DNA from 3 places in the Roseateles sp. GW821-FHT02E12 genome. Region 2 is predicted to be linked to each of the others. Evidence: predicted binding sites of a transcription regulator. Region 2 holds the regulator's gene; each other region holds the start of a gene.

Region 1 (5,648 bases), on a different contig from region 2:
GATCTGCTGGATGAGCTGCGCCGCGAAGGCCTGCTGCCCTACTCCACCGTTTTCGTCATGGTGACGAGCGAGGCCACCTACGCCAAGGTCGCCGAAGCCGCCGAGGCCGCGCTGGATGCCTACCTCATCAAGCCCTACACCAGCGCCAACCTCGCCGAACGACTGGCCAGTGCCCGGCTGCGCAAGCGCATCCTGAAAGACATCTTCGAGGCCGTCGAGAACCAGGACTTCGAGACGGCCGCCAACCTCTGCATGGCCCGCTTCGAGACCAAGGGCAAATACTGGCTCTACGCCGCACGCATCGGCGCCGAGCTGCTGCTGAGGCTCAAGCGCTTCGGCGACGCCCGCACGCTGTACGAAGCCATCATCGCCGCCAAGACCGTGCCCTGGGCGCGGCTGGGCGTCGCCCGCACCGAGGTCGTCAGTGGCAATCTGCAGGCGGCACGCCGCACGCTGGAGAACCTCATCGGCGAACTGCCCGACTACGCTGACTCGCACGACCTGATGGGCCACGTGCAGATGGAGCAGGGCGACCTGCGCGAGGCTCTCAAGACCTACCAGACCGCCGCGACGCTGACGCCCGGCTGCCTGCTGCGCCTGCAACGCTGCGGGTCGCTGGGTTTTTACGCCGGTGAGCGCGCCGAGTCGCTGCGCATGCTCGAGCGCGCCATGTCACAAGGCCTGCGCTCCAAGCTCTTCGACATGCTCAGCATCGTGCTGATCGGGCTGATGCGCTTCGACTCCAAGGACTACAAAGGCTTCAAGTACGCCCACGACTCGCTGGTGGCCGCGTTGGAGCGCGCACCGGGTTCGATCCGGCTGCAGCGCTTCGACCTCGTGTTCCGTGGCCTTGCCTTCCTGCTGGAGCGCCGCGTCGGCCAGGCGTTGGTCATCGCGCGCGAGTTCACCGAGCACACGGACAGCGGCAACTTCGACCTCGAGGCCGCGTCGCTGCTGACGGCGCTGTGGATTCGGCTCTCCAGCCAGGAAGTCGAGCTCGAGGAAATGATGCCCATCCTCCACGGCCTGGGCATGCGCCACTGCTCCACCAAGGCCAGCACCGAGATCCTCGTCGCCATGTCCGAGGGCCACCAGGCCGCGGCAGCGCAGTTCCGCGATTGCCACCAGCAGATCTTCAACGTCGCCGAGACGGCCATGCGCTACTCGCTGCGCGGCAGTGCCAAGATCGCCGTCGAACTGCTGATCCAGCAGGGCGACAAGACGCGCAACGCCAAGCTCATCGACATGGCCGGCCTCGTGCTGAAGCGCCATGCCGAGAAGATCGACGACGCCGCCACGCTGGCCCAGCAGATCGACGTTCTGCACGGGCGCTACGTGAAGCCCATGGGTGGCTCGAGCAAGACGCAGTCTGCCGGTGGGGTTGCGCTGCGCGCACCGACGGCAGAGGTCGCGGCCTGACCCGAGGCTGTCGGTCACGCACCGCTTGGGGTGCGGGCTCGGGCCAGCGGGCCAAAATGCGTGCCGCCCGCTGCCTCCTTTGCCCCTCCGAATGCCCCTGATCAAGCGCCTGCTGGCCTGGTTCCAGCCCGACACCTCACGCCCCCTGACCCAAGCCTGGCTGGCCTCGCTGTGGATGGGCCTGTTGGCCAACTGGCCGCTGTGGAAGCAGCTGCAGACCCTGCCCGGCATCGGCATGGGCTTCACGCTGGCCTTCGCCGGCATGGTCACGGCCGCCACCGGCGCGGTGCTGAGCCTGCTGGCCTGGCCCAGGCTCATCAAGGGCGTGCTGGTGTTTCTGCTGCTGGCCGGCGCCGCGCTGGCCTATTTCATTGGCACCTACGGCATCGTGTTCGACCCCACCATGGTCGTGAACATGGTGCAGACCGATGTGCGCGAAACGCGCGACCTGCTGAGCTGGCGGCTGCTGGTCAGCCTGCTGCTGCTGGGCGCCCTGCCCGCCTGGTGGCTGCTGCGCCGGCCTCGGGCGCCCGCGCAGGCCTTTGGCAAGCGCCTGGGCGGCAACCTAACGGCCTTCGGGCTGGCTATCGTCGTGATGGTGCTGCTGGCGCTCAGCGTCTTCGCCACGCTGTCTTCGACGATGCGCAACAACAAGAGCATTCGCTACATGGTCACGCCGCTGAACGCGGTCTATTCGGTCAGTGCCGTCGGTGTGCGCAGCCTCTCCGGCCCCAAGGGCCCGATGGCCGTCATCGGGGCGGATGCTCGCCTGCTGCCGCGCGCCGATGGCGCCAAGCCACCGCTGCTGCTGCTGGTCGTCGGCGAAACGGCGCGGGCGATGAACTTCAGCCTGAACGGCTACGCCCGGCCCACCAACCCCGAACTCGCCAAGCTGCCGGCCACCAGCCTGGTCAGCCTGCGCCAAGTCAGCTCCTGCGGCACGGCCACGGCCGCCTCGCTACCCTGCATGTTCGCGCCCCAGGGCCGCTCAACCTTCGACGCCGACAAGCCGCAGGAGAACCTGCTGGACGTGCTGCAGCGTGCCGGCGTGGCCGTGCTGTGGCTGGACAACCAGAGCGGCTGCAAGGGCCTGTGCGACCGCGTGCCCAACAGTTTCACGGCCAAGCTGCCCACGGGCGCCGCGCCACTGCCGGCCGGGACGTGCGACGGTGAGGAATGCTTCGACGAGTCGCTGCTGCATGAGCTGGACAAGCGCATCGCGGCGCTGGACCCGGAACGCCTCAAGCGCGGCCTGGTGCTCGTCATGCACCAGATGGGCAGCCACGGCCCGGCCTATTTCAAGCGCTCGCCGCCCGACCTCAAGACCTTCCAGCCGGAATGCCGCAGCAATGAGTTGCAGCAGTGCCCGCGTGAGCAGGTCGTCAACGGCTACGACAACACCCTCGTGACGACCGACCGGCTGCTGGCCCGCTCCATCGCCTGGCTGCAGGCGCAGGCGCCGCGCTTCGACGCCGGCATGCTCTACGTGTCGGACCACGGCGAATCGCTGGGCGAGAACGGCCTGTACCTGCACGGCATGCCCTACGCCATCGCACCCGAAGAGCAGACCCATGTGCCCATGATTCTGTGGCTGCCCGAGGGCGGCGTGGCGGCGCTCAAACCCGGCTGCCTGCAGGCCCTGCGCGACAAGCCAGCCTCGCACGACAACCTCTTCCACACGGCCATGGGCTGGGTCGGCGCGCGGGCGGATGTCTACAAGCCGGAGTGGGACTTGCTGGCGGGCTGCCGAAGCTGAAAACCTTGCGGGACAGACCGCCCGAGCGCAGCGAGTAGCTCTGTCCCCAACTGGCTAGAAAAGATCACCCTGCGCCGATGGCTTGCGTGGCGGCCTGAACAACGCCAGCTGCACCGGCCGCCGCTCCGTGCGCAGCCCCAGCTTGGCCACCGCCCGGCGCAGCCGCGCGCGCAGCAGGTCGGCCCAGATGCCCTCGCCAGTGAAGCGCGTGCCGAAGCGGGCGTCGTTGTCCTTGCCACCGCGCATCTCGCGGATGCGCGCCATCACGCGCTCGGCGCGGTCCGGGAAGTGGCGCTGCAGCCAGTCCTGGAACAACGGGTTCACCTCCCAGGGCAGGCGCACCGGGATGCTGAAGGCGCTGCTGGCGCCGGCTTCGGCCGCGGCTTCGAGGATGCGCTCCAGCTCGGGCTCGTTGATGAAGGGAATGATGGGCGACACGCTGACGCCCACCGGCACGCCCGCATCCGCCAGCGCCTTGATCGTGCGCAGCCGCCGGGCCGGTGCCGCGGCGCGTGGCTCCAGGATGCGGGCGAGATCGTTGTCCAGCGTCGTCACCGACAGATAGACCGACACCAGGCCCTGCGCCGCCATCGGCACGATCAGGTCCAGCTCACGCTCGATGCCTGACGACTTGGTGACGACCGAGAACGGGTGGCCGCATTCCGCCAGCACTTCGACGATGCGCCGCGTGATGCCGAGCTTGCGCTCGATGGGCTGGTAAGCATCGGTGGCCGTGCCGATGACCAGCGAGCGCGGCTCGTACCGGGCGCCCGCCAGCGTCTCGCGCAGCCGCTCGGCCGCGTTGACCTTGGCGACGATCCTCGTCTCGAAATCCAGGCCCGGCGACAGGTTCAGATAGCTGTGCGTCGGCCGCGCGAAGCAGTAGATGCAGCCATGCTCACACCCCCGGTAGGGATTGATCGAGTAATCGAAGCTGATGTCGGGCGACTGGTTGCTGGTGACGATCTTCTTCGCATGCTCCTCGATGACCTGCGTGGCCGGCGGCAGATGCTCCTCGGCGGCATCCTGGTCCAGCGAGCCCCAGCCGTCGTCGTACTGCTCTCGCTCGCGTTGCTCGAAGCGGTGCGGCATGGCCGTGGCACTGCCGCGGCCCTTGATGGAGTCGAGCGGGACGCGCGCCGGCTGGGTTGCGGCGATGCGGATGGGAGCGGGCGACATACTGTAAATATATACAGTATTTTGGATCCCGCCAGCCCCCTGATCGAGAACCCGTCGCATCGTGAAGCGAAGGCGTTCTGGGCGCGCCAGGCGCGAACTACGCGCCGCCGGCTGCAAACTCGCGGTCGACGACTCCTTCACCTTGCATGAACCTCCCTGACCCGATATCGCCGCCGCCCGCCCGCCTGCGCGATCAACGCGACTACCTTCACCTGCTCGGCGCGCGCGTAACCGGCGGTGCGGCCAACCAGATGCTGATGGTGGCCCTGGGCTGGCAGATGTATGACCTGACCACCAGCGCCTGGGACCTGGGCCTCGTCGGCTTGGCGCAGTTTCTGCCGGCCCTGTTGCTGACCCTGCCCGCCGGCCATCTGGTGGACCAGCACGACCGCCGCCTGCTGCTGGCATCCAGCCTGTGCCTGCAACTGCTGGCGGCGGCCTGCCTGGCCCTGGCCAGCGGCGGCGGCTGGGTGGGGCCGCAGCTGATCCTGCTGCTGTCGGTGCTGCTGGGCTGTGCCCGAGCGCTGCAGATGCCGTCGCAGCAGGCGCTGATGCCCACGCTCGTGCCGCCAACGCTGCTGCCCCGCGCGGTGGCCGCTGCAAGCTCGACGATGCAGGCGGCCATCATTGCCGGCCCGGCACTCGGGGGAATGCTGTACGCCTTCGGGCCCTGGGCCGCCGGTCGCATCGAGCACAGCGCCGCGGCCAGCACCGCGGCTCACTGGGGCGCCGCCATCGTCTACGGTGTGTCGCTGCTGCTGCTGATCGCGGCAACGCTCGCCGTGCTGACCATCCGCCACCGCCCGGCGCCGTCGCGGCGCGTTTCACCGGACCTGGCACAACTGACCGCCGGCATCCGCTTCATCTGGCAACGCCCCGTCGTGCTGGGCGCCATCTCGCTGGACCTGTTCGCCGTGCTGCTGGGCGGCGCCACCGCCCTGCTGCCCATCTTCGCGCGGGACATCCTGCACACCGGCCCCGAGGGCCTGGGCCTGCTCCGCGCAGCGCCGGCGCTCGGGGCGGTCAGCGTCGGCCTGTGGCTGGCCCGCCACCCCATCGACCGCCGCGCCGGCCACTGGCTGCTGAGCGCCGTGGCGGTGTTCGGCTTCGCGATGATTGCCTTCGCGCTCACGTCGTCGTTCCTTGTCGCCTTCGTCGTGCTGGCCATCAGCGGCGCGGCCGACATGGTCAGCGTCGTCATCCGCCAATCCCTCGTGCAACTGGAGACACCCGACGAGATGCGCGGCCGCGTCGGCGCCGTGAACTCGGTCTTCATCGGCGCCAGCAACCAGCT
Region 2 (5,648 bases):
ACACAGCGCTACAGCCTCGGCAGTGATACCGACGTCAACTACCTGATGGCCTGCCGCCGCCCGCTGTGAAGCCGCTTGCCGCGCGCTGGGCGCATTTGCGCGCCGTGCTGTTCGACCTGGATGGCACGCTGATCGACAGCGCCGAGGACCTGGCCCGCGCCGCCAATGCCATGCGCGCCGAGCGCGGGCTTGCGGCGCTGCCGCTGGCGCAGTACCGGCCGCATGGCGGGTCGGGTGCGCGCGGCATGTTGGGCCAGGCCTTCGACGTGGCACCTGGGCAGCCGAGCTACGACGCACTCAAGCGCGAGTTTCTCGACCGCTACGAAGGCCTGATGCAGGACAGCACGCGGCCCTTTGCAGGGGTCGAAGCCGAGCTTGCTGGCCTGTCTGCCGGCGGGCTCGCCTGGGGCATCGTCACGAACAAGGCCGAGCGCTTCGCTCTGCCGCTGGTCGCAGCGCTACGCCTGGGGGCGGCTGCTGTCGTTGGCGGCGACACCACGGGCCATACCAAGCCCCACCCGGCGCCGCTGTTGGAGGCTGCCCGCCGGCTCGGCGTTGCGCCGGCTGCCTGTCTCTATGTCGGCGATGACGAGCGCGACATCCTGGCCGGCCGGGCCGCCGGCATGGCGACGGCCGTGGCGGCCTGGGGCTACCTGGGCCCGCAGGCTCAGCATGAGCGTTGGGGTGCAGATATCGAGCTTGCCGCGCCCGGCGAGCTCTTGAAGCAGCTCGGACTGGCCTAAACTACGCCTTCTGGGGCCGACCTGGTTTCGACGTGGGTGCGGATCCGGAGTAGGGCATGCCGAGCACCAGTTCGCTCGTAAAACCACTGGAAACAAAGTAACTGCAAACGACTCTACGTTCGCACTCGCCGCTTAATTGCGGATGAGCTTCTCAACGGCAGGCCGATGGGCCGGGCTGAACCTCGCAAGGGGCTAGGCTGAGAAGTCACTCACATCGGCTGGCGTCTGACCGGGTCACTCGGCTAGGCGTGAGATCAAGTGACTGGCGGGAAAGCTAGCGTGCCACTGCGCGAGTTGACCGTGAGATTCAAATCAGCCGGCTAAGCATGTAGATCTGCCCGGTGATGGCTGACGGACGGGGGTTCAATTCCCCCCGGCTCCACCATCCAAACGAAAAGGCCCGTGTCGGTGACACGGGCCTTTTTTCATTTCGAGTGGGCCGGGGGAATTGAACCCCCGTCCAAACTCAGTTGAAGCCTTGCCCGCGGATCAGGCCGACGGCCAGGCCTTCGATGCTGAAGTGCTCGCTGTTCTCGTTGATGCGGATGGGCTCGAAATCGGCGTTCTCCGGCAGCAGCTCGATCCCTTCGGGGCCGCGCTTGAAGCGCTTCACGGTGACCTCTTCGCCGACGCGGGCGACGACGATCTGGCCGTTGCGGGCCTCCTTGGCCGATTGCACGGCAAGCAGGTCGCCATCGAGGATGCCGATGTCCTTCATGCTCATGCCCTTGACCTTGAGCAGGTAGTCGGGCCTTTTGGCGAACAGGCCGGGTTCGACGGTGTAGGTCTGCTCAACGTGTTCCTGCGCCAGGATGGGCGCGCCTGCTGCCACGCGGCCGATCAGCGGCAACGTGAGTTGCGCGAAGTTGGGAATTGGCAGGCTGAACTGGCGAGCGCGGTTGACGGCGTTCAGCGCGTCGGACTTCAATCGGATGCCGCGCGAGGTGCCGCCGACGAGTTCCAGCATGCCTTTGCGGGCCAAGGCCTGCAGATGTTCTTCGGCGGCGTTGGCGGATTTGAAACCCAGCTCGGCGGCGATTTCAGCGCGGGTGGGTGGCGAGCCGGTGCTTTCGATCGCGTGGCGGACCAGGTCGAAGATCTGCTGCTGGCGGGCGGTAAGCTTGGGTCGGTCTTGCACGTGCGGCCTTTTGAGGTGGCTGGAAATTTGTCCAGCACCTGTATTTTCATCCAGGAATCTACAAAATTGCAAACTGCAGCGGATCTGATCGTCATTCTGGGTACCGGCGGCACGATTGCCGGGACCGCCAAAACAGCCAGCGATGGTGTCGGCTACACGGCCGCGCAGCTGAGCGTCGAGGATTTGCTGGCCGCGGTGCCGGCGTTGGCCGGGCGCCGGCTGGAAGCGCATCAGGTCGCCCAGCTCGACAGCAAGGACATGGATTTCTCGACCTGGCAGCGGCTTGCGGCTGTCGTGCATGAGCAGCTTGGGCGGCCGGAGGTTGGCGGCATCGTCATCACGCATGGCACCGACACGCTGGAGGAGACCGCCTACTTCCTGCAGCGCGTGCTGGCGCCGGCCAAGCCCGTCGTGCTGACGGCAGCGATGCGCCCTGCAACGGCGCTGGCGCCTGACGGACCGCAGAACCTCTTCGACGCGGTGCAGGTGGCGGCGAAGCCAGGTGCGTCGGGTGTTGTCGTTGCGTTTGCCGGCCGCGTGCATGACGCGACGCAGGTGCGCAAGGCCCACAGCTACCGCGTCGACGCCTTCGAGTCGGTCGATGGGGCCTTGGTGGCGCGGGTGGAGGAGGGCGTGGTGCGGCAGCTCGGGCGGTGGCCGTCAGGTGACGCCGTGGGGATGGCGCGCATCGGCCGTCAGGCCGAACGCTGGCCGCGCGTCGAGATCGTCATGAACCATGCCGGCGCGGATGGCGCCGTCGTGCGGGCGCTGTGGGCGGCCGGCATTGACGGGCTGGTTGCCGCCGGCACGGGCAACGGCACGCTCAGCGTCGCGCTGGACGCGGCACTGCGCGAGGCGCAGGCCGGGGGCGTGAAGGTCTGGCGCAGCACGCGCTGCGACGCCGGCCCGGTGATGGACTTGCCCGGCCTGCTGCCGAGCGCCGGCGCGCTGAGCCCGGTCAAGGCCAGGATCGAACTGATCCTGACCCTGCTGGGCGAATAAGCCTCAGCGGCTGCGGCGGCGTGCCACGAAGCCGACCAGGCTCAGGCCCGCCAGCAGCAGCGCGTACTGGCTGGGTTCCGGCACGGCAGCGATGGTCTGGTTGACCAAGTTGCCCTCGAAGGCGAAGACGTAGAACTGGTTGCCGTAGGCCACCGGGGCGCTGCCACCGTTCGGGGTGAACGTGGCCAGGAAGTCGTTGTCGTTGGCCAGGTAGAGCGTGTGCATCGTCTTGCCGCCCACGACGACGTCCTCGCCGAAGGCGATGCCTTCGAGCTTGGCCGGGATCAGCGCGTCAGGGATGCCGGCGGCGTTCAGCGCGGCCTTGATGTCGAGGAAGCGCGTGCCGACGATTGCCGTGCTGGGCTGGGTGCGCAGGTCGGCGATGCCGCTGACGTCGGCGGCACCCGTCAGGTCGATCTTGATGAGCTGCTTCACCACGGCCTTGGAGCCGTCGCCCATGCCTTTGCCGTCGCGCTCCAGCACGATGAGTTCGTGGTCGTTCAGCGCCAGCAGCTCGCTGCTGTTGTAGGCCTTGCCGGCGATCTGGTTGTCGTAGGCGAACTGGCTGACGGCGCCGGTGGCGATGTCGATCTTGACGATGCGGTTGTAGCGGCCGCCGTCGCCGCCGTCCTGGGCCAGCGGGCTCTGCACGAAGCCGAACAACGTCTTGCCGTCGGGCGAGATGGCCAGGCCTTCCATGCCCTTGTTGGCGACGCGGCCGGTCGCGTTGCCGGAGATCTCGGCAGCGCCCGACGAGCTGACGTTGCTCACGCCGAAGCTGCTCGGCAGGCTGTAGGTGCGCAGGCGCTCGCCGGTCGCGCGGTCGAACTGGTAGACGTAGGGGCCGTACTCGTCGGAGATGAAGACGCTCTTGCCGTCGTTGGAGACGCGGATGCCTTCGGGGTCCAGGCGCGCGTTGGCCGGGTTGGTGGACAGACCCACTGCGAAGTTGTCCGAGCGGCCCGAGAAGTAGTTCTTGCTGCCGGCGGGAAGCAGGCTGCTGTCGACGATGCCGGCCAGCGTCGCTGCCTTGGGGCCGTAGTTCAGCGCGGTGGTGCTGGACAGCAGCGTGGTGGCCTGCAGCGTCGGCGTCAGCGTGTAGGGCAGGGCGGAGCCGGCTGCGTTGGCGGTGAGGCTGAGCTGCACCGTCTGGAAGCGGGCGATGAAGGACGTCGTGTTGTCGAGCTGCGGCGCGCCCCAGTCATTGGCGTTCGGGCCGCGGTCGGGCAGGGCCAGGAAGGTGTTGCCACCGGCCCAGGCCAAGCCCGAGCCCATGCCGCCCAGCAGATTGGCCGCGAGGCCGCTTTCCAACGAGTAGTTCAGACCGGACATGTCACTCAGCGAGCCGCTGAGGTTGCCCATGCCGATCAGCACCGGCTCGGCCGCGCGGGATTGGGCGGCGAGGGCCAGCAGGGCGCTGGCGAGCACGGTGGGAAGGAAGCTGGGGCGCATCGCGGGTCTCCGGAGTGGTTGGAAAACCCGCGATGCTGACCGGCGGCCGTGACGCCAGCGTGACGGATGTCACGAACCGGCGTTCACGGCTCCCGGCCTCAGACGATGGTCAGCGTGACGTCGATGTTGCCGCGCGTGGCGTTCGAGTAGGGGCAGACCTCGTGGGCGGTAGCCACCAGGGTTTCCAGCGCGGCGCGGTCCATGCCCGGCACCGAGATCTTCATGTCGACCTGGATGCCGAAGGCGCCCGGCTTGTTGGCGTGAGGGCCGATGCCGACTTCCGTCGTGATCGAGACCTCGGCGGGCAGGCTGACCTTCTGGCGGGCCGACACGGCCTTCATCGCGCCGATGAAGCAGGCCGAGTAGCCAGCGGCGAACAGCTGCTCGGGGTTGGTGCCGGTGGCACCGTCGCCGCCGAGTTGCTTGGGCGTGGTCAGCACGACGTCCAGCACGCCGTCAGACGACTTGGCGGTGCCGGCGCGGCCACCGGTGGCAGTGGCGGTGGCGGTGTAGAGGGCTTTTTCGATGGCCATGGTGGCTCCTTTGGGGGTGGTGGTGGGGAAGGAATCAGGCGGCCGCGTCAGCGGCCCGGTTGAGTTGCTGGCGCAGCTGCGTGAGCCGTTGCGTCAGCGCGATGACCTCGTCCAGCTCACAGGCGCTGGCACAGGCGAGGTGACTGGGGATGTCCAGGGCAAGCTCGCGCAGTTGGCGGCCCTGGGGTGTCAGGAAGATGTCGACGCGGCGCTCGTCGTCGCTGGCGCGGCGGCGCTCGATATGGCCCAGGGCTTCGAGGCGCTTCAAGAGCGGCGTCAGCGTGCCCGAGTCCAGCGACAGGCGCTGGCCGAGCTGGGAGACGCTTTGCCCCTCGACCTCCCACAGCACCAGCATGACGATGTACTGCGGGTAGGTCAGGCCCAGCGGCGCCAGCAGGGGCTTGTAGATCTTGGTCATGGCCAGCGAGCTGCTGTACAGCGCAAAGCACAGCTGGCGGTCCAGCTGCAGCCATTCACCGCGGGGATCGACGGTGGGGGTGGGGGTCTTGCTGCGTGCCATGGGTGTTAATGTAGTACGCAATTCAATTGCACACAAGTTAAATGGTCTTTTGGGCGACACCGGACGCTAGAGCGATCTGCGAGGATGCGCCACCCCCAAACAATGACAAGGAGTGAGGCGATGCAGATGGTTGCGATCGTGCTGGCTGCGCTGGTGGCGCTGCTTCACCTGTATTTCCTGGTGCTGGAAATGTTCTTCTGGACCAAGCCGCTGGGCCGCAAGGCCTTCGGGCTGGACAAGGATTTCGCCGAGAAGAGCAA
Region 3 (5,648 bases), on a different contig from region 2:
TTCATGCAGGGCACGCAGACTCACCTGGAGTTCATCCCCGAGCGCACGACCGACTTCATCTTCGCGGCCTTCGGCGAGGAATTCGGCCTGATGGGGGCGCTGGCGCTCTTGGCCGGCTTCACGGCGCTGATCCTGCGCGGGCTGATGATCGCGTCGGACGCACCGACGCTGTTCACGCGGCTGATGGCCGGCGCGGTGACGCTCTCCTTCTTCACCTACGTCTTCGTCAACATGGGCATGGTCAGCGGCATCCTGCCCGTCGTCGGCGTGCCGCTGCCCTTCGTCAGCTATGGCGGCACGGCCATGGTGACGCTGGGCTTGTCGCTGGGCCTGCTGTTGTCGATCGCCCGAGTCAAGAAGCTCGTCAAGACGTAGACACAGCCCCGGCCGGGAAGCGGATCGTGAACCTCGCCCCCGGCCCCTGGCCGTCGGGCGACTCGCCGCCCGCCGCGCGGCGCACGCGGGTGTCGTCCAGCGTCAGCTCGGCCTCGTGCTGTTGCACGATCTCCTGCACGATGGCCAGGCCCAGGCCCGAGCCTTCCGCGCCGCTGCCGAGAGACCGGTAGAACGGCTGGAAGACCTTCTCGCGCTCGGTCGGCGCGATGCCCGGCCCCGTGTCCTCGACCTGCAGCACAACGACCTGGCCGAATGGGTCCTCGACGACACGCACCGTCACCAGCCCGCCCGCCGGCGTGTACAGCAGCGCGTTGTCGACCAGGTTGCGGATCAGCTCGCCGAGCAGCACCGGTTGGCCATGCACGCGCAGCCGGCTGTCGTCGGGCACGACGCCGTCATAGCCGAGGTCGATGCGCCGCTCCAGCGCACGCGGCACGAAGTCGCGCACCGTGTCGATGGCGATTGCCGCCAGGTCGACCGGCTCGCGCCGCAGCGCCTGCTCGGCGTCCTCGGCACGCGCCATCGCCAGCAACTGGTTGACCATGTGGGCCGCGCGCTCACTGGCCCTCGCGATGTGCGAGAGCGAGCGCTTCAGCTCCTCGGGGGACGCCCGGCCGGCATCGATCTCGCGCTGGATCAGCTCGGCCTGGGTGCGCAGGCCGGCCAGTGGCGTCTTCAGCTGGTGGGCAGCGTCGGCGAGGAAATGCTTTTGCCGGCTCATCGACAAGTCCAGCCGCGCGAGCAGGTCATTGATGGCGCGCACCAGCGGCGCGACTTCATCGGGCACGCGCTGCTCGTCGATGGGGCTGAGGTCCGAACTCTCGCGCGAGCGGATGCGCCGCTGCAGTTCGTTCAGCGGCGAGATGCCGCGCGCCAGCGCCAGCCACACCAGCAGCACCGCCAGCGGCAGGATGACGAACTGCGGCAGGATGACGCCCTTGATGATCTCGTTCGTCAGCCGCGCCCGCTTGCCCAGCGTCTCGGCCACCTGCACGAGCATGGTCCTGCTCGCCCCGGCCTGACCCTCCGGCGCAATCCAGAGGTAGGCGACGCGCACGGCGTCCGAGCCGACCTCGTCGTCGCGGAAATGCAGCTCCCAGGGCACGGTGGGTGCGTCCTCGGCCGGCACGGGCAGCGCCGCGTCCCCGCTCAGCAGTTCGCCACGCAGGCCCAGCACTTGGTAGAAAACCGTGTCCGACGCATCAGCCCGCAGCAGCGCCGCGGCCTCGGGCGCGAGGGCATAGCGGTCCTTGCCTTTGCCAAGGGGTGCCGGCGCCGGCACTGAAGCCGCCGCCACCTGCAGCCCCAGGCTGCGCGCCATCTCGCCCAGCTCGCGGTCATAGGGCCGGCTGGCGATGCCCTGCGCTACCAGCCAGGTCAGCGCGACGCTGATCGGCCAGATCAGCAGCAGCGGGGCGAGCATCCAGTCGAGGATCTCGCCGAACAGCGAGCCCTGCGCAGCAGGGGCGCCAGCCCGGGCCATCGAGCCCTGCTCGGGGCTGGCGCCGTCTTTACTGGGCATCGATCAAGAGGCGATCTTTTCGAGGCAGTAGCCGAGACCGCGCACCGTCGCGATGCGGATGGGGCCTTGCTCGATCTTCTTGCGCAGCCGGTGGATGTAGACCTCGATCGCGTTGTTCGAGACCTCTTCGCCCCACTCACACAGGCGCTCGACGAGCTGGTCCTTGCTGACCAGCCGCCCGGCGCGCTGCAGCAGCACTTCCAGCAGCGACAGCTCGCGCGCCGACAACTCCAGCATCTGCTCGTTGATGTAGGCCACGCGGCCGGTGGCGTCGAAGCTCAGCGGCCCGTGCTTGATGATGCTGCTGGCCGTTCCCAGGCCGCGCCGGGTCAATGCCCGCACCCGCGCCTCCAGTTCCTGCAGCGAGAACGGCTTGGCCATGTAGTCGTCGGCGCCCAGGTCCAGCCCCTTGACGCGCTGCTCCACGCTGTCCGCCGCGGTCAGGATCAGCACAGGCATCGTCGACCCGCGCGCGCGCAGCTTGCGCAACACCTCCAGCCCGTGCAGGCGCGGCAAGCCCAGATCCAAGATGACGAGGTCGAACTCGTGTGTGGCCAGCGCCGTATCGGCCTCGGTGCCGCTGCTGACACGGTCCACGGCATAACCTGAGGCGCGCAGCGCACGCAACAGCCCGTCAGCCAGCACTTGGTCGTCTTCCGCAATCAGGATGCGCATCGTCTTGTCTCCTGCTCCGATGTTATGTGCGGCGGCGATGCAGACGGCTTGCGGCAGCGCAAGCCTGGCTCACGTCATGAGCCACCTCATGCCTAAGCTGTCCCCAATCCTGAGACGGCAAGCCGCCGCACATCGGGGGACAAACCACTGTACAAACATACAGATTGCCCCATAATTCAGCCATTCCCCACGGAGATTCGCATGGACGCCCCGGTCAAAGCCCTCAACACCGAAAAAGCCAAGGCCCTGCAGGCCGCCCTCGCCCAGATCGAAAAGCAATTCGGCAAGGGTTCCATCATGCGCCTGGGTGAAGGCGAGGTCATCGAAGACATCCAGGTCGTCTCCACCGGCTCCCTGGGCCTGGACATCGCGCTGGGCGTTGGCGGCCTGCCGCGCGGCCGCGTCGTCGAGATCTACGGCCCGGAATCCTCCGGCAAGACGACGCTGACGCTGCAAGTCATCGCCGAGATGCAGAAGCTGCAAGGCACCTGCGCCTTCATCGATGCCGAGCACGCGCTGGACATCCAGTACGCCCAGAAGCTGGGCGTCAACCTGCAGGAGCTGCTGATCAGCCAGCCCGACACGGGCGAGCAGGCCCTCGAGATCGTCGACGCGCTGGTGCGCTCCGGCTCGGTGGATCTCATCGTCATCGACTCGGTTGCGGCGTTGACGCCCAAGGCCGAACTCGAAGGCGAAATGGGCGACAGCCTGCCCGGCCTGCAGGCTCGCCTGATGAGCCAGGCCCTGCGCAAGCTGACCGCCACGATCAAGAAGACCAACTGCATGGTCATCTTCATCAACCAGATCCGCATGAAGATCGGCGTCATGTTCGGCTCGCCCGAAACGACCACCGGCGGCAATGCGCTGAAGTTCTACGCCTCCGTGCGCCTGGACATCCGCCGCATCGGCTCCATCAAGAAGGGCGAGGAAGTCATCGGCTCCGAGACCAAGGTCAAGGTCGTCAAGAACAAGGTCAGCCCCCCGTTCAAGACCGCCGAGTTCGACATCCTCTACGGCGAAGGCATCAGCCGCGAGGGCGAGATCGTCGACATGGGCGTCATCGCCAAGATCGTCGAGAAGTCCGGCTCCTGGTACGCCTACCAGGGCGAAAAGATCGGCCAGGGCAAGGACAACGCCCGCGAATTCCTGCGCGAGAACCCCGATGTCTCCCGCGAGATCGAGAACAAGATCCGCGAATCGTTGGGCGTGGCTCTGCTGACAACGGCAGCACCGGAATAAGCCCGCACGGCTGGCGGCCATGGCGCGTGCGCCCCTGTCGCTGAAGGCCCGCGCCATCGGCTTGCTGGCCCAGCGCGAGCACAGCCGGGCCGAACTGAGACGCAAGTTGCTGCGCATTGAGCAGCAGCAACTTGCGCGCCTTAATTCGCCGCAAGACAACAAGGACGCAGTTGACGGCGACTTGGCGCCCGAAGACTGCGATGTGGACGCCGATGTTGGCGAATCCGCGGTCGACGCGCTGCTCGACGCCCTCGCCGCCCAGGGCTATCTCGACGAAACCCGCTTTGTCGAATCTCGCCTGCATGTGCGTTCGGGCCGCTTCGGCGCACAGCGCATCCAGCAGGAGCTGGCCCGCCACGGGCTGAAGCTGGACGCCGAGCAACAAGCCACCTTGCGTGAAACCGAGCTGGACCGCGCTCGCGAGGTCTGGCTCCGGCGTTTCGGCGCGGAACCACCCCGCGACGCCACGGAGCGGGCGCGCCAGACTCGTTTTCTGCTGGCACGGGGGTTTGCCCCCGAAGTGGTGCACCGCTTGCTCAGGGCCTAAGGGCTGCTTGACCGAGCGCGCAGGGGTGAATTTCACCCTCCGTGCTACATTGCCGGCTGCCCCGAAAACGGTGGTTCACCCGGTTACATGCCCTCTGCGCCTTGCGGCAAAGTGGTTGCGAGCCTCGGTAGAGCTGCCGTACCGGCACCGGCCGGGTTGTTTTGCTTGCCTCCCGCCCATGCCCCCCGCCCAACCGACCATCACGCGCCGCCCGCTGCATCGCCGCGCCCTCGATGTGCAGGTGTTTGCGCGCGATGACGGCCTGTTCGATGTCGAAGCCAGCCTCGTCGACACCAAGTCGCATGACGTCCCGCTGGCCGGCGTGCCGCGCAAGGCGGGCGATCCCATCCATGACATGCGCCTGCATCTGACGGTCGATGCCGCGTTGACGGTCACCGCCGCCTCGTCCGACACCCTGTGGATGCCCTACGAGGACGCCTGCGGTGGTCACGGTGACGCCTACGCCCAGCTGGTCGGCCTGAATCTGATGAAGGGCTTCCGCCAGGCCGTCATCGCCCGCCTCGGCGGCACACGCGGGTGCACCCACCTGACCGAGCTCTGCCAGGTGCTGCCAACGGCTGTCATCCAGGCGATGGCCGGCTCCGTCATCGACACGCGAGAGGGCGACGCCGCCGGCAACCCGCCTTTCCAGCTCGATCGCTGCCATGCGCTGCGCCGCGACGGCGCGACCGTCGCCAAGTTCTATCCTCTCTGGCACATCAGCCCCTCCGAGGCTGAGCCAGCGCTCGGCACGCCCTCCGAAGGGGGCGAGGCACTCGGAAGCAGCCCTTCGCTCCTCAAGGCCCCCGAGCCAGCCACTTCCTTTTCCTGACTTCCCGACCCGAAAGACCAGCCATGAAAATCCACGAATACCAGGGCAAAGAAATCCTGCGCCAGTTCGGCGTGCCGGTGCCGCGCGGCATCCCGGCCTTCACCGTGCAGGAGGCCGTCGAGGCTGCCCAGAAGCTGGGCGGCCCGGTCTGGGTGGTCAAGGCCCAGATCCACGCCGGTGGCCGCGGCAAGGGCGGTGGCGTCAAGGTCGCCAAGAGCATCGATGAGCTGAAGGAAAAGGCCGAGGGCATCCTGGGCATGCAGCTCAAGACCCACCAGACCGGCCCCGAAGGCCAGAAGGTCCGCCGCCTCTACATCGAGGACGGCGCCGACATCGGCAAGGAGTTCTACGTCTCGCTGGTCACCGACCGTGCGACGCAGGCCGTCGCCTTCATCGCGTCCAGCGAAGGCGGCATGGACATCGAAGAGGTGGCCCAC

Evidence for each region. The regulator LexA, encoded in region 2, represses DNA repair genes until DNA is damaged. The targets are predictions, from matches to a motif close to ACTGTATNNNNATACAGT.
Region 1: a site for LexA is predicted at 4,355-4,372, ahead of AC07V5_RS14725 (PA0069 family radical SAM protein). Genes of this name have one in related genera too.
Region 3: a site for LexA is predicted at 2,740-2,757, ahead of recA (recombinase RecA). Genes of this name have one in related genera too.

What each region holds. Positions count from the first base shown of each region.
Region 1 is NZ_JBWKVK010000002.1:853,219-858,866, reverse strand. It holds gene AC07V5_RS14735 (response regulator) at 1-1,419, shown strand, start outside; gene AC07V5_RS14730 (phosphoethanolamine transferase) at 1,511-3,175, shown strand; gene AC07V5_RS14725 (PA0069 family radical SAM protein) at 3,230-4,354, opposite strand; gene AC07V5_RS14720 (MFS transporter) at 4,501-5,648, shown strand, end outside.
Region 2 is NZ_JBWKVK010000004.1:829,249-834,896, reverse strand. It holds gene ubiG (bifunctional 2-polyprenyl-6-hydroxyphenol methylase/3-demethylubiquinol 3-O-methyltransferase UbiG) at 1-69, shown strand, start outside; gene AC07V5_RS26635 (HAD-IA family hydrolase) at 66-743, shown strand; RNA gene ssrA (transfer-messenger RNA) at 756-1,128, shown strand; gene lexA (transcriptional repressor LexA) at 1,210-1,881, opposite strand; gene AC07V5_RS26620 (asparaginase) at 1,909-2,883, shown strand; gene AC07V5_RS26615 (esterase-like activity of phytase family protein) at 2,887-4,335, opposite strand; gene AC07V5_RS26610 (organic hydroperoxide resistance protein) at 4,434-4,868, opposite strand; gene AC07V5_RS26605 (MarR family winged helix-turn-helix transcriptional regulator) at 4,903-5,388, opposite strand; gene AC07V5_RS26600 (DUF1304 domain-containing protein) at 5,509-5,648, shown strand, end outside.
Region 3 is NZ_JBWKVK010000001.1:607,196-612,843, forward strand. It holds gene rodA (rod shape-determining protein RodA) at 1-375, shown strand, start outside; gene AC07V5_RS02870 (sensor histidine kinase) at 365-1,879, opposite strand; gene AC07V5_RS02875 (response regulator) at 1,922-2,593, opposite strand; gene recA (recombinase RecA) at 2,795-3,832, shown strand; gene AC07V5_RS02885 (regulatory protein RecX) at 3,852-4,379, shown strand; gene AC07V5_RS02890 (DUF2889 domain-containing protein) at 4,558-5,211, shown strand; gene sucC (ADP-forming succinate--CoA ligase subunit beta) at 5,235-5,648, shown strand, end outside.